Granulosicoccus antarcticus IMCC3135: one gene and its partner. The main gene of each other region encodes a partner of the protein of the gene in region 2 in a complex. Links are inferred from orthologs where the notes say so. Each region holds a gene or a part of one and is shown on either strand. Other genes may lie near its edges.

What was found.
Region 1: the proteins of rpsG (region 2) and tig are in contact, whole or in part, in a crystal structure (PDB 3GTY), measured with the Thermotoga maritima proteins. The link is inferred for Granulosicoccus antarcticus IMCC3135 from one-to-one orthologs. Residues at the interface, in WP_004081843.1 of Thermotoga maritima: Lys34, Lys52, Lys55, Glu59, Arg62, Gln63, Glu66, Asn67, Lys69, Val71, Arg95, Ala109, Lys110, Lys111, Gly112, Arg113, Pro114, Glu117, Glu121, Ile124, Ala125, Tyr127, Asn128, Asn129, Thr130, Gly131, Lys135, Asp139, Arg142, Met143; in WP_004081061.1 of Thermotoga maritima: Glu122, Val124, Val129, Leu130, Tyr133, Glu188, Gly259, Ile262, Tyr263, Glu266, Ser270, Glu273, Gln274, Glu277, Arg308, Gln311, Ile312, Ser315, Tyr316, Glu325, Arg329, Arg336, Leu363, Phe366, Trp367, Arg373, Leu377, Arg381, Leu384, Glu387.

What each region holds. Positions count from the first base shown.
Region 1 is NZ_CP018632.1:5,820,362-5,827,199, reverse strand. The notes cover bases 2,542-5,334. They hold tig (trigger factor), read left to right. Parts: upstream 2,542-3,165; coding sequence 3,166-4,503; downstream 4,504-5,334. Other genes in these bases: clpP (ATP-dependent Clp endopeptidase proteolytic subunit ClpP), read left to right, coding at 4,620-5,237. Outside these bases: cysE (serine O-acetyltransferase), read left to right, coding at 1-180; Fe-S cluster assembly transcriptional regulator IscR, read left to right, coding at 293-751; IMCC3135_RS25340 (IscS subfamily cysteine desulfurase), read left to right, coding at 883-2,106; Fe-S cluster assembly protein IscX, read left to right, coding at 2,256-2,363; ATP-dependent Clp protease ATP-binding subunit ClpX, read left to right, coding at 5,402-6,697. UniProt on the Bacillus subtilis protein: Involved in protein export. Acts as a chaperone by maintaining the newly synthesized protein in an open conformation. Functions as a peptidyl-prolyl cis-trans isomerase.
Region 2 is NZ_CP018632.1:1,964,237-1,971,190, reverse strand. The notes cover bases 4,046-6,954. They hold rpsG (30S ribosomal protein S7), read right to left. Parts: upstream 5,781-6,954; coding sequence 5,310-5,780; downstream 4,046-5,309. Other genes in these bases: csrA (carbon storage regulator CsrA), read right to left, coding at 6,488-6,703; rpsL (30S ribosomal protein S12), read right to left, coding at 5,787-6,161; fusA (elongation factor G), read right to left, coding at 4,046-5,259. Also shown: adenosylcobinamide-phosphate synthase CbiB, read right to left, coding at 494-1,432; rpsJ (30S ribosomal protein S10), read right to left, coding at 1,537-1,851; tuf (elongation factor Tu), read right to left, coding at 1,858-3,048; more of fusA, read right to left, coding at 3,172-4,045.

The DNA of each region.
Region 1 (6,838 bases), 3.9 Mb from region 2 along the record:
AGCGCGAAATGCCTGGAACTGGTGCAAGACCAGGAGGCTGCAATACGGCAACAGGCCTTCGATGCTTATGGGGTTGCAGGAGATACGGACGACCCGCTGGAATCTGCGGTTGAGCAGTTGCAGATACAGGTTGCCCAGTTGCGTGCAGAACTGGATCGGCTTGGCAAGAGAACAGGCTGAAGCCGACATTCATCTGGCTGAGTCTTGAGTTTAATGCATCAAGCCTAATACTTGACTAAAATACTAGGTTATGTGATCCTTCTGCCATGAATCACTACTTCGCTTTGCTGTCATGAAATTGACCACCAAGGGACGATATGCAGTAACAGCTATGCTGGATTTGGCGTTGCACGGCAACTCCGGACCTGTATCTCTGGCTGAAATTTCAGTGAGGCAGGAAATCTCCCTGTCCTATCTGGAGCAGCTGTTTTCCAAGTTGCGACGCAGTGGGTTGGTGGTCAGCACGCGAGGGCCGGGTGGTGGTTATTCGGTGGCACGCCAGCTTCATGAGGTGGCCGTGTCCGAAATCATTGTCGCGGTCAACGAATCGGTGGACGCCACGCAGTGTGGAGGGAAGGAGAATTGCCACAGTCATGGTCGATGCCTGACGCATGATTTGTGGGAAGGGTTGAGCGCTCAGATAGAAGAATTTCTGGGCAGTGTCTCTCTACAGGACATGATCGATCGACATCGTGTTCAAGGTGTATCGCTGCGCGAAGACAAGGTCATGGTGCAGCGTCCCTACGCATAATAATGATGCGATAGAGGATCAGTGTGCTTGGCTTGCTTCGTACGAGTGGGTGATGATGCAGTAGTTTGAAATCCTGAATATTCAGGGCGGCACAAGCCGGCAAATCAACGAACATTTTTGAGGCTTGCACAGTGAGTTCTTTACACCTACCAATCTATATGGACTATTCGGCCACGACTCCCGTGGACGAGCGAGTTGCAGAAAAAATGGGTCGGTGTTTGACCAGGCAGGGGTTTTTTGGTAACCCTGCTTCACGTTCTCACCCTATTGGGCGGCAAGCTCACGAGCTGGTAGAGCAAGCCCGCGACAATGTTGCCAGCCTGCTGAACGCCAACAGCAAGGAAATTGTCTGGACATCCGGTGCAACCGAATCAAACAATCTGGCAATAAAGGGTGCTGCCCACTTCAATGTGAAGAAAGGCAAGCACATAGTGACTGTCAAGACAGAGCACAAGGCAGTTCTTGATACCTGTCGTCAATTGGAGCGCGAAGGTTTTGAGATCACCTACCTTGATCCGTTAGAAAACGGCCTGTTGGATCTGGACGTGTTCAAGGCAGCATTGCGTAATGACACGACGGTAGTTTCCGTTATGCATGTCAACAATGAAATCGGTGTGATTCAGGATATCGCTGCCATTGGTGCGATCACGCGTGAGCGAGGAATCCTCCTGCATGTGGACGCTGCCCAAAGCCCGGGTAAGGTTAAGATTGATGTCGAAGAAATGAATGTAGACCTGCTGTCCCTCAGTGCTCACAAGGTTTATGGTCCCAAAGGCATTGGCGCACTGTATGTCCGTCGCAAGCCACGGGTACGTCTGGAGGCCCAGATGCACGGTGGTGGGCATGAGCGAGGAATGCGTTCGGGCACGTTGCCCACTCACCAGATCGTTGGCATGGGTGAGGCCTTCCGTATCGCTCACGAAGAGATGGAAGAGGAAAGCAAGCGTTTGAAAGAACTTCGGGATCGCTTGTGGAACGGTGTTGCTGATATGGAAGAGATCTACCTGAATGGTGATCTGGAGCAGCGTATTCCGGGCAACCTGAACATCAGCTTTGCTTTCGTGGAAGGTGAAAGCCTGATCCTGTCAATGAAGGATATCGCGGTTTCCAGTGGATCTGCCTGTGACAGTGCCAGTCTGGAGCCTTCCTATGTCTTACGTGCCATTGGTCGAAACGATGAGCTGGCACATAGCTCCATCCGATTCACGATCGGTCGTTACACAACTGTAGAAGAGATAGATTTTACAATCGCCAAGACACGTGAAGCGGTAGAGTCACTGCGTGACTTGTCACCTTTATGGGATATGCACAAAGACGGAGTCGACCCGGCTTCCATTCAGTGGACAGCTCACTAGAAGGCCGTGTGATGAGGTGCCCGGTGTCGTTGAGTTTGTAGTGGTGTCATACGTCTCCAGATCAAGATCAATGATCTGGGCATCACCGAAGATGCCACGTAGTATTTGAAGTGATGTTGGTCCGCTGTCTGTCCGATTCACTTACTGATATGCGCACCTGGATAGTGGCTCGCGAGGGTTTTGACGATGATCCGGAAAAGTCGAAGGAAGGTATTCTGGAATCTATTCAGATGACTTGGCGGCATGAGATCGACTAAACAGGGATCAAGGAGTGCGCTATAGAAGGGTAGGTCAGGATGGGTAAGGGGAGGCAATGTGATTTATTTCAAAAATAATGAACAAACTTCTCGTGCAGAGGTTGACTATTGCTAAGTCTATGGTTATCATTATGCGGCTGGATGAGTAGCAGTTCGGGGTATGGCGCAGCCTGGTAGCGCATCTGCTTTGGGAGCAGAGGGTCGTAGGTTCGAATCCTGCTGCCCCGACCACTTTTATTCGTTCAGTTATCGGCCCGATTATCGGCAGAGCGCCCGTAGCTCATGTGGATAGAGCATCGGCCTTCTAAGCCGAGGGTAGCAGGTTCGAATCCTGCCGGGCGCACCATTAACGCCTGTCGGCCGTGTAGCTGAAGTCTAGTTGTAACGACGATTTGGTAGTAATTGTGGTGAGCGTAGCTCAGTTGGTAGAGCGCAGGATTGTGATTCCTGTGGTCGCGGGTTCAAATCCCGTCGTTCACCCCACCCTTTTATATCAAAGTGCCTCAACTTGTCTGGATTTATGGACGATGTTACCAACTAATTTGATATTAGGGCGTAACGTATCGGCATCCAAGCCGTGTTTTTCGCTATAATTAGCGGCTGACAGTAATACTCTGCGAGAGTGGCGGAATTGGTAGACGCGCTGGTTTTAGGTACCAGTGTCATTGACGTGGGAGTTCGAGTCTCCCCTTTCGCACCAGATATCGTGTCGTGCGCGACACATCACCTGACCTTCGGATGACAGGCCATGATCGGCTCGTGAGCGGCCGCGGCACTCAATCGGTGGTCACTAGAGGCAAGCATGCAAGTATCCGTTGAAACCACCCAAGGCCTTGAGCGTCGCATGACCGTGGCGTTGCCTTCAGAGGACATCGACAGCGCAGTGCTGGAGAGACTCCAAAGTCTGAGCAAAACCACACGTATTAATGGTTTTCGCCCGGGCAAGGTACCCTTCAATGTTGTCAAGAAGCGTTACGAGCCTCAGGTTCGTAGTGAAGTTCTGGGCTCATTGATCAATCGTTCGTACTTCGATGCAGTGCAGCAAGAAAAGCTGCGTCCGGCGGGACAGCCGGATATCGTTCCTGCACCTCCTGCTGAAGGTGCCGACAATGAAGCTGGATTCAGCTTTATTGCGACATTTGAAGTTTATCCAGAGTTCGAGCCTGTCTTTAATGATGGCATCAAGGTCAATCGCCCTGTTGTTAGCATCGAAGAGTCAGATATCGAAGAGATGCTCGAGAATCTTCGCAAGCAGCGCACTGAATATGTAGCTGTAGAGCGTGAATCTGCTGATGGCGATCAGATCGTCATTGACTTCGTCGGACGTATCGACGGTGAAGAGTTCCCTGGCGGCAAAGCCGACAAGGCTCCTCTGGTTCTGGGCTCCAATGCAATGATTCCAGGATTCGAATCCCAACTGATCGGTTTGAAGGCGGGCGACGAAAAAACCATCCAGGTAACCTTCCCGGAGGAATACCAGGCTGATCATCTCGCTGGCAAGGAAACCGAATTCGATATTACGGTTCACGAAGTCAAGGAATCACAATTGCCTGAGTTCAATGAAGAGCTGATCAAGAGCTTTGGTATTGAAGATGGCACGGTTGAAAGCCTGCGTGCTGATATCCAGAAGAATATGGAGCGTGAGCTCAAGCAACGCATCGATAACCAGGTGAAGACTCAGGTTATGGACGGATTGGTCGAATTAAATCCTATTGATGTGCCCAGTGCACTGGTTTCTGAAGAGATCAAACGCCAGCGGGAACAACTTATGCAACAAATGCCAGCGGAGTCTGATTCTTCTATGCTGGCTGACGAACTATTTACCGAACAGGCAACTCGCCGAGTGCAGCTTGGACTGGTTGTGGGTGAAATTATCCAGCAGAAAGAGATCAAGGCCGATGCTGCTGCAGTAAGAGAACAGGTCGAACAGCTTGCATCTTCCTATCAGGATCCCCAACAAGTCATAGACTACTATTACGGCAATCAGGAAATGTTGAAGAACATTGAAGGCCTGGTACTTGAAGAAGCAGTTACAGCTGCAGTTCTTGAGGCCGCAACAGTTGTTGATGAACCAACTACATTCAAAGACATCATGAACCCGCCGGCGCCTGAGGCTCCGGCAGATAGCGAGAATAGCTAACGATGAATTCAGGTCCTACTTGGGGTTTCAACGGCTCACTGACTGGTAACAACGGCTTTGCAGCTCCGGCATCAGGCGCGCCTGCCAGCCCGAGCGCTGCCGGTGGGCTGGTTCCGATGGTTGTGGAGCAGTCGTCACGGGGTGAACGATCCTATGACATCTACTCACGTCTACTAAAGGAACGTGTCATTTTTCTGGTTGGCCAGGTTGAAGATTACATGGCTAACCTTATCGTGGCGCAGCTGTTGTTTCTCGAGTCGGATAACCCTGACAAGGATATTTCTCTCTACATCAATTCTCCGGGCGGCTCGGTGACTGCTGGTATGGCTATTTACGACACCATGCAGTTCATCAAGCCAAATGTCAGTACGCTTTGCATCGGTCAGGCTGCCAGCATGGGTGCCTTTCTACTGACGGCAGGTCAGGCTGGCAAACGCTTTGTTCTACCGAACTCTCGCGTGATGATTCACCAGCCTTCTGCCGGATTTCAGGGGCAGGCCACGGATATCGACATTCATGCGCGAGAAATTCTGTCGATAAAAGCCAAGATGAACAAATTGATGGCTCTTCATACAGGCCAGACCGTGGAAAAAGTGACGAGCGATACAGAGCGTGACAATTTTTTGACCGCTGAAGATGCAGTTAGCTACGGATTGGTTGATCGTATTGTCAAATCACGTGAAGAAGAAGTCAGTGTTACCTCTAGCGGGGATACTCCGACTACTAAGAGCTAGCCGGAGCACCCAGTCCGGCGTAAACTTGAACGAGATCTCAAATGGCGACTCTAACGAGTCGCCATTGTGATCTGCACAACAACCCTGATCAAGGCAACCGTTTCTTGCTTGTATGTTCAGGGGAAACACGGCAATGTGGTGCGAAGCCAGAGGTTTGTAAAAACATGAGTGACCAGGAAGATAAGAAAGACGACGGCAAGCTGCTCTACTGCTCGTTTTGTGGCAAGAGCCAGCATGAAGTTCGCAAGCTGATTGCAGGACCGTCAGTTTTTATCTGCGACGAATGCGTTGATCTTTGTAATGACATCATTACTGAGGAGATGCAGGAACAGGCTAGTGACGAAGAAAGTTCACTTCCGAAGCCGCACGAAATCAACGAATTGCTGGATCAATATGTAATCGGTCAAGCCAAGGCCAAGAAAATTCTCTCGGTTGCGGTGTACAACCATTACAAGCGACTTGAGTATAAAGACAAGAAAGGCGACGTTGAACTGTCGAAAAGTAACATATTGCTGATAGGCCCTACAGGCTCAGGCAAGACCTTGCTGGCAGAGACGTTAGCTCGTACTTTGAATGTACCTTTCACGATCGCCGATGCAACTACGTTGACCGAAGCTGGTTATGTGGGTGAGGACGTCGAGAACATCATTCAGAAACTGCTGCAGAAATGCGACTACGATGTTGAGAAGGCGCAGACGGGTATTGTTTACATTGATGAAATCGACAAGATTTCCAGAAAATCCGATAATCCATCAATAACACGTGATGTCTCGGGTGAAGGTGTGCAGCAAGCACTATTGAAGCTGATCGAGGGCACAATTGCTTCGGTTCCGCCTCAAGGTGGCCGCAAGCATCCTCAGCAGGAATTCCTGCAAGTCGATACTTCGAACATTCTGTTTATCTGTGGTGGTGCATTTGCTGGCCTGGAAAAAATCATACAGAAGCGAAGTGACAAAGGTGGAATAGGCTTTGCTGCCGAGGTCAAATCAAAAGAAGGACACGATCATATTGGTAAATTGCTGATGGATTGTGAAGCTCAGGATCTGATCAGTTTCGGTTTGATTCCAGAATTTGTCGGCCGTTTGCCGGTTGTTGCGACTCTGGAAGAGCTGGACGAGGAAGCCCTGGTGAGAATTCTGGTAGAACCAAAGAATGCCATCACCAAGCAGTATCAAAAATTGCTGGCTATGGAAGAGGTCGATATCGAATTCCGTAAGGATGCACTCTACGAAGTTGCGAAGAATACGTTGGAACGCAAGACTGGTGCTCGTGGTCTGCGAACTATTCTGGAAAACGTGCTGCTCGATACCATGTACGAACTACCTCGTATCGAGAACGTCAAGAAAGTGATTCTGGATGCGGCCGTGGTTCGTGGCGAAGCCAAGCCATATCTTTTGCTGGAAGGTCAGGAAAAGGTAATGGAAGAAGAAATGTATAAACGGGCAGCTTCTGACGATTGATTGTGAGTCAGAGGCTCGCAGGGATTTGATATTCCCATGTGAGTACAGTTCAGGGGTTCCTGAGCAACAAAAAAGCCGGCTCTCAGTAGCCGGTTTTTTTTGTCTGGAATTTGATGTCCATTGAGGAGCTGACCTTGCGTT
Region 2 (6,954 bases):
GGTCCGGGGATTTCGCAGACAGATAGAGAATACAGGCTATTTCGCTGGAGCCACTGACACCTTCAGGTACCAGTCAATCAATCACTCCACTACCTGAACTGTATCGTCGGCCGCGCTCACACCCCGGAGCAAATACCAAGTACTTCGATTGTCAGGCAGGTCTTCTGGCTTACCTTCTACCGGATAACGTCGCCTTCCCAAGTGGTTTGCTCCAAGGCCAAACACTCAGTGGCAACTGACGTATCCGTCAGGTTTACAGCAGCGGGGGCTGCGCCGGAATTGAACGATATATTGCATCGATCGTCACCGGACTTCCCATTTCACCCTGACACACAAGCGTATGCCAGAGAACCCGAACGCGAGCATGGTTGCACGCATTCTGCAAGACGTCAATCAGGTTTTGATGACCGGGCGGGCAATGGTTATTCGATTAAAACGAGAATCAGTTTGAAACGTATTACTCCCGACCAAGCAGTGCCAGCCGTACAGTGTCTCAATAACCCAGATCAAGCCATGCAAGCAATACCAGTAGTACCAACATCCACACCATCGCATAGGCATAGACCAGCAGTCCTTGGTGCAACTCGGGGGCACCGGGGCTAGCACCTTCGGCATTCAACCAGGGCTCTTCACTGATGCCTTCCTCATAGACCCTCGGACCTGAAAGCTTGATCTTCAGTGCAAAGGCCATGGCAGATTCGGGCCAGCCGGCATTGGGTGAGCGATGATGTCGAGCCTGCATCGCCAGAGAACGAAAGGAGCAGACCCTCCCTCCTGCCAACCAGATCAGCAATGCACTCAGCCTGGCAGGCAACCAGTTGACGACATCATCCAGTTTGGCGGAGAAACGCCCAAAATCCAGATACCGAGTGGATTTATGACCGATCATTGAATCCAGAGTGTTTATTGCCTTGTACGCGGCCAACCCGGGCAAGCCAAACAGGACACCCCAGAACAACGGTGCTACAACACCATCGGAGGCGTTCTCCGCCAGGCTCTCCAAAGCGGCACCAGCGATACCCGACTCTTGCAAATCTGCTGTCCTTCGGCCAACGATCAGACTGAGCGCTGAGCGCGCCTCACTCACATCGGCACGTAATAACGGACGGCTGACCGCCGCTACATGAGCATAGAGACTGCGGGTGGCCAACAAGCTTGAGGCAATCAGTGCCTCCAGCATGAACCCTGCAAGGGTATCTGGCAGTAACCAGACCAACAACAGCGCTACCAGGGTGGTGACGATGACAACCAGCAACGCTGTCAACATACCCAGCAACTGGCGCGCAAGAGGCAATGATCCCTCTCGATTCAGGAGTCGTTCCAGCCGGTTAATCATCCAGCCAATCCAGACTACAGGGTGCCGAATAGCGGCAAATAGCGATGGGGGCCAACCCAGACACAATTCGGCCACCATGGCCATCAGCATCAACATGCCGTCAAATCTCCGGTTGTATCGACATTCATCAATTCCCAAAACCAGAAAAGGCCCGCCGAAGCGAGCCTTTAAAGGAAATGTCGAACAAACAGATCTAGCTATTAAGCCAACTTGATCTGAACGTCAACACCAGCGGCCAGATCCAACTTCATCAGAGCATCTACCGTTTTTTCTGTTGGATCAACAATATCCATCAGACGCTTGTGAGTACGCAGCTCGTACTGGTCGCGCGCGTCTTTGTTGACGTGCGGAGAAACCAGGATAGTGAAGCGTTCTTTCTTGGTAGGCAAAGGAATTGGACCCAGAACACGGGCACCAGTACGCTTGGCGGTTTCAAGAATTTCTTTCGCAGAACGGTCGATCAGACGGTGATCGAATGCTTTCAGACGAATTCGGATTGTTTGACTGGCTGCCATAATGTATTACTCGATTATCTTCGCAACAACGCCGGCACCAACGGTACGGCCACCTTCACGAATCGCAAAACGCAAACCGTCTTCCATCGCAATCGGGTTGATCAGTTCAACAACGATTTTCACGTTGTCACCCGGCATTACCATCTCAGTACCTTCTGGCAATTCAACCGCACCTGTTACATCCGTTGTACGGAAGTAGAACTGTGGTCGGTAGTTGTTGAAGAATGGCGTATGACGGCCGCCTTCATCCTTGCCCAGTACGTAGATTTCTGCCTCGAACTTCTTGTGAGGGTTGATTGTCTTCGGCTTGCACAGTACTTGTCCACGCTCGATATCTTCACGCTTGGTACCACGCAGCAAGATACCTACGTTGTCGCCAGCTTCACCTTGATCCAGCAACTTGCGGAACATCTCAACACCAGTAACTGTCGTCTTGGTGGTGTCACGGATACCGACAATCTCGATTTCCTCACCAACCTTGATGATGCCACGCTCGATTCGACCTGTTGCAACTGTTCCACGACCCGAGATAGAGAACACGTCCTCTACAGGCATCAGGAAAGGCAGATCAACAGGACGATCAGGCATTGGAATGTAAGTATCCAGCGCATCAATCAGCTTGTCGATAGAAGGACGTCCGATTTCAGTCATGTCACCTTCGATCGCTTTCAGAGCTGAACCGGTGATGATTGGCGTATCGTCGCCAGGGAAATCGTAGCTGTCGAGAAGCTCACGAACTTCCATTTCAACCAGTTCAAGCAACTCGGCATCATCAACCATGTCTGCCTTGTTCAGGTAGACAACGATGTAAGGAACGCCTACCTGACGAGCCAGCAGGATGTGCTCGCGAGTCTGTGGCATAGGGCCATCAGCAGCCGAACATACCAGGATAGCGCCGTCCATCTGAGCAGCACCGGTGATCATGTTCTTTACATAATCCGCGTGTCCCGGGCAATCTACGTGAGCGTAGTGACGGTTCTCGGACTCATACTCAACGTGAGCTGTAGCGATAGTGATACCGCGAGCTTTCTCTTCCGGCGCGTTATCGATCTGGTCGTATGCGCGTGCAGCACCACCGAACTTCTCTGCCTGGCAGATAGTCAGTGCAGCTGTCAGTGTGGTCTTACCGTGATCGACGTGGCCAATAGTGCCTACGTTGACATGCGGTTTATTACGTTCGAATTTTTCCTTAGACACTTAAGTTCTGGCCTCGTTTTCGATTGATCGCCCATGCGATCCCTGGTTTCACAGACCGGTCTCAGGTCTTGAATAGGGTCTGGGCTGCGGATGATACAGTATTAATGACTACATTTAGTAAGGCTAACGATGCAGTACTGCATCAACCACCGCCTGAGGTGGTACTTCATAACTCTTGAATTCCATTGAATACACCGCTCTGCCCTGCGTGGCGGAACGTAAATCTGTGGAATACCCAAACATCTGTGCCAATGGTACCTCGGCGCGGATAACCTTGCCACCCGGCTGTTCATCCATGCCAACTACCACACCACGGCGACGATTCAAGTCTCCCATTACATCCCCCATATAATCTTCCGGGGTAACAACTTCTACATTCATGACCGGTTCCAGCAGAGTCGGATTGGCATCGTTCGAACCATTCCTGAATCCCATGGATCCGGCAATCTTGAAGGCAATTTCGTTCGAATCAACATCATGATAAGAACCGTCGTACAAGGTTACTTTCAGGTCTACCATCGGGTAGCCGCCCAGCACGCCATTGGCTAACGCGTCCTCAACACCTTTCTGTACTGCTGGAATGTACTCTTTCGGTACCGTTCCACCAACAATTTCACTGACAAATTCAAAGCCGCTTCCGCGCTCCAGAGGCTCCATACGCAACCAGACATGACCATACTGACCTGTACCACCAGTCTGACGTATGAACTTGCCTTCCGCTTCCACCGTTTTGCGAATGGTCTCACGATAAGACACCTGAGGTTTACCGACATTAGCCTCAACGCTGAATTCCCGCTTCATGCGATCAACAATGATGTCCAGATGCAGCTCACCCATACCACTGATAATGGTTTGGCCCGAATCATCATCCGTTCGAACTCTGAACGAAGGATCTTCCCTGGCAAGACGCCCCAGAGCTGCCGCCATCTTATCCTGATCAGCCATCGTCTTCGGTTCAACAGCCACAGAAATGACCGGTTCGGGGAATTCCATGCGCTCAAGAGCAATCGCTTGCCTCTGCTCGCACAATGTATCTCCGGTACCAACTTCTTTCAAGCCCACAGCCGCCGCAATATCGCCAGCGTGAACTTCCTTGATTTCTTCTCGGTTATTGGCGTGCATCTGCAACAAACGACCAATACGCTCTTTTTTGCCACGCAGTGGATTGAAAACCATGTCGCCGGTTTTTACCACACCCGAATAGACCCGCAGAAAAGCCAACGAACCGACATAACTGTCATTTGCAATCTTGAACACCAAAGCCGCAAATGGCGCTTCGTCATTGGCAGGTCGCTCACCTATCGACTCATCACTCAACACGCCTTGCACAGGCTTTACGTCATCTGGCGCCGGCATGTAATCAACGATAGCGTCGAGCAACGTCTGAACACCCTTGTTCTTGAAGGCAGAGCCACATAACACCGGCACGACTTCATTCGCCAGCGTTCGCTTGCGCAAGCCTCTGCGGATATCAATCTCGCTAAGCTCACCCGACTCCAGATACTGATCCATCAGCTCTTCGTCAGCCTCAGCAGCAGCTTCCATCAACAAATCACGAGCTGCCGTGGCTTCATCAGCAAGCTCTTCGGGCACCTCACCGATGGTATATGTCAGACCTTGATCGGTCTCGTTCCACAAGATGGATTTCATGGAAACCAGATCGACGACGCCGGCAAATGTTTCTTCCGAACCAATTGGAATCTGTATGGCAACTGGATTGGCACCCAAACGTAAACGAATCTGGCCAAGCACACGATCAAAATCGGCCCCAATGCGGTCCATCTTGTTAACGAACGCAACTCGTGGAACCGAATATTTGTTGGCCTGTCGCCAGACTGTCTCGGACTGCGGCTCTACGCCTCCAACAGAATCGAAAACTGCCACGGCGCCATCCAGCACCCGCAAGGAGCGCTCGACTTCAATAGTAAAGTCGACATGTCCGGGAGTATCGATAATATTGATGCGGTGCTGCTGTCGCGACCCGTCCATGCCCTTCCAGAAGCACGTCGTAGCAGCCGAGGTAATGGTAATGCCTCGTTCCTGCTCCTGCGCCATCCAGTCCATCGTGGCGGAGCCATGGTGAACCTCACCCATTTTGTGAGACACACCTGTATAGAACAGGATTCGTTCAGTCGTCGTCGTTTTGCCGGCATCAATGTGAGCCATGATGCCGACGTTACGATATAGAGATATTGGTGTGATGCGTGCCACAGACAGAAAAGACTCGGGTCCAGACTAAAATTGCTTCACACCAAGCCCGCTTACCAGCGGTAGTGAGAGAACGCCTTGTTTGCTTCAGCCATGCGATGAACATCGTCACGCTTCTTGACTGCAGTACCACGCTTTTCAGCAGCATCGGCCAACTCGCCTGCCAGCTTCAATGTCATGGACTTCTCACCGCGCTTTCGCGCTGCGTCAATGATCCAACGCATCGCCAACGCGCTACGACGAACAGGACGCACTTCAACAGGCACCTGGTAAGTTGCACCACCTACACGACGAGATTTGACTTCCACCGCAGGGCTGACGTTCTCAAGAGCTTGCTCGAGGACTTCAACTGGCTCGGCCAGACCTTTTTCTTTCATCACATCCAGAGCGCCATAAATGACTCGCTCGGCGACAGCTTTCTTGCCGTCCAGCATCATGATGTTGATGAATTTCGCCAATCGAACACTGCCGTACTTAGGATCCGGCAGGATATCTCGCTTGGGTGCTTGAGCTCTTCTTGACATACTGGCTTAACCTTTAGGACGCTTGGCGCCGTATTTAGAACGACCCTGACGACGCGAATCGACGCCCTGGGTATCAAGACTACCGCGAACAGTGTGGTAGCGAACACCGGGTAAATCCTTGACTCGACCGCCACGGATCAGAACAACCGAGTGTTCCTGAAGGTTATGGCCTTCACCACCGATATACGAAGTAACTTCGTAACCGTTGGTCAGTCGAACACGAGCCACCTTACGCATAGCCGAGTTCGGCTTCTTCGGCGTAGTGGTGTACACACGTGTGCAAACCCCACGCTTCTGCGGGCAGGCCTGCAAAGCCGGTACATTAGATTTCTCCGCCTTGCGCTTTCGCGGCTTGCGGACAAGTTGATTGATCGTCGCCATACAATGCTGTCGTTGGTCCGGCTTGGTCAGACGAGCTCTTCAGCATCGTCATACACCCGGATATGGATCGGGAACTTCCGTTTGTAACTGGGCGGGCTGATGTTTCAATCCGGAATTAAATTCGGGAGCCCTGAACGAATGACAGACCAATCACTGATTGGCCTGCTATCGAGCTCCGGAATTGTAAGGCCGACTAACTGGAGTGTCAACCGTTACCTCGCAGATTATCGTCATTGCGTACGTCTTCGACGTCAACTTACCGATTTATTGCGAAATTGCCCAGACTTTTACCATTGCCCTGAATGTCCTCACTTCACCTTGAAGCTTTACGCTGAGCGCTTGGCTTCATCAATCTGAGGATGGTGTGCATCGTTCGAGGCCTCTGCATCATACCGCTGTTGTACCTCTTCACGCAATATTGCGACATCTTTGGGTGCTTCAAGACCCAGTCGCACTCTATTACCTTCAATGTCCAAAACACACAATGTGATGTCTTCTCCAATGAAAATCCTTTCATCTACCCGTCTGGTCAATATCAGCATCTGGCTTGTTCTCTTATAGGGCTGTGCATTCTTGCGTCAGCACTTGTGACGGCGGGTAGCCTGTCCAACTGAAGCCCGGAGATAGTGCATAGGGTAATACGCCAGACCAGAACCGACCCTGGCAGACAACGGATTATCGGATCGCGCCAATTATTCGACATGCGTCAGAAAACCAAACGTCATCAAATCGTCACATCCGACAGTTTTTGAAGAAAAATGGTCTGCAGCACGTTACATGGCACTACTTCAGA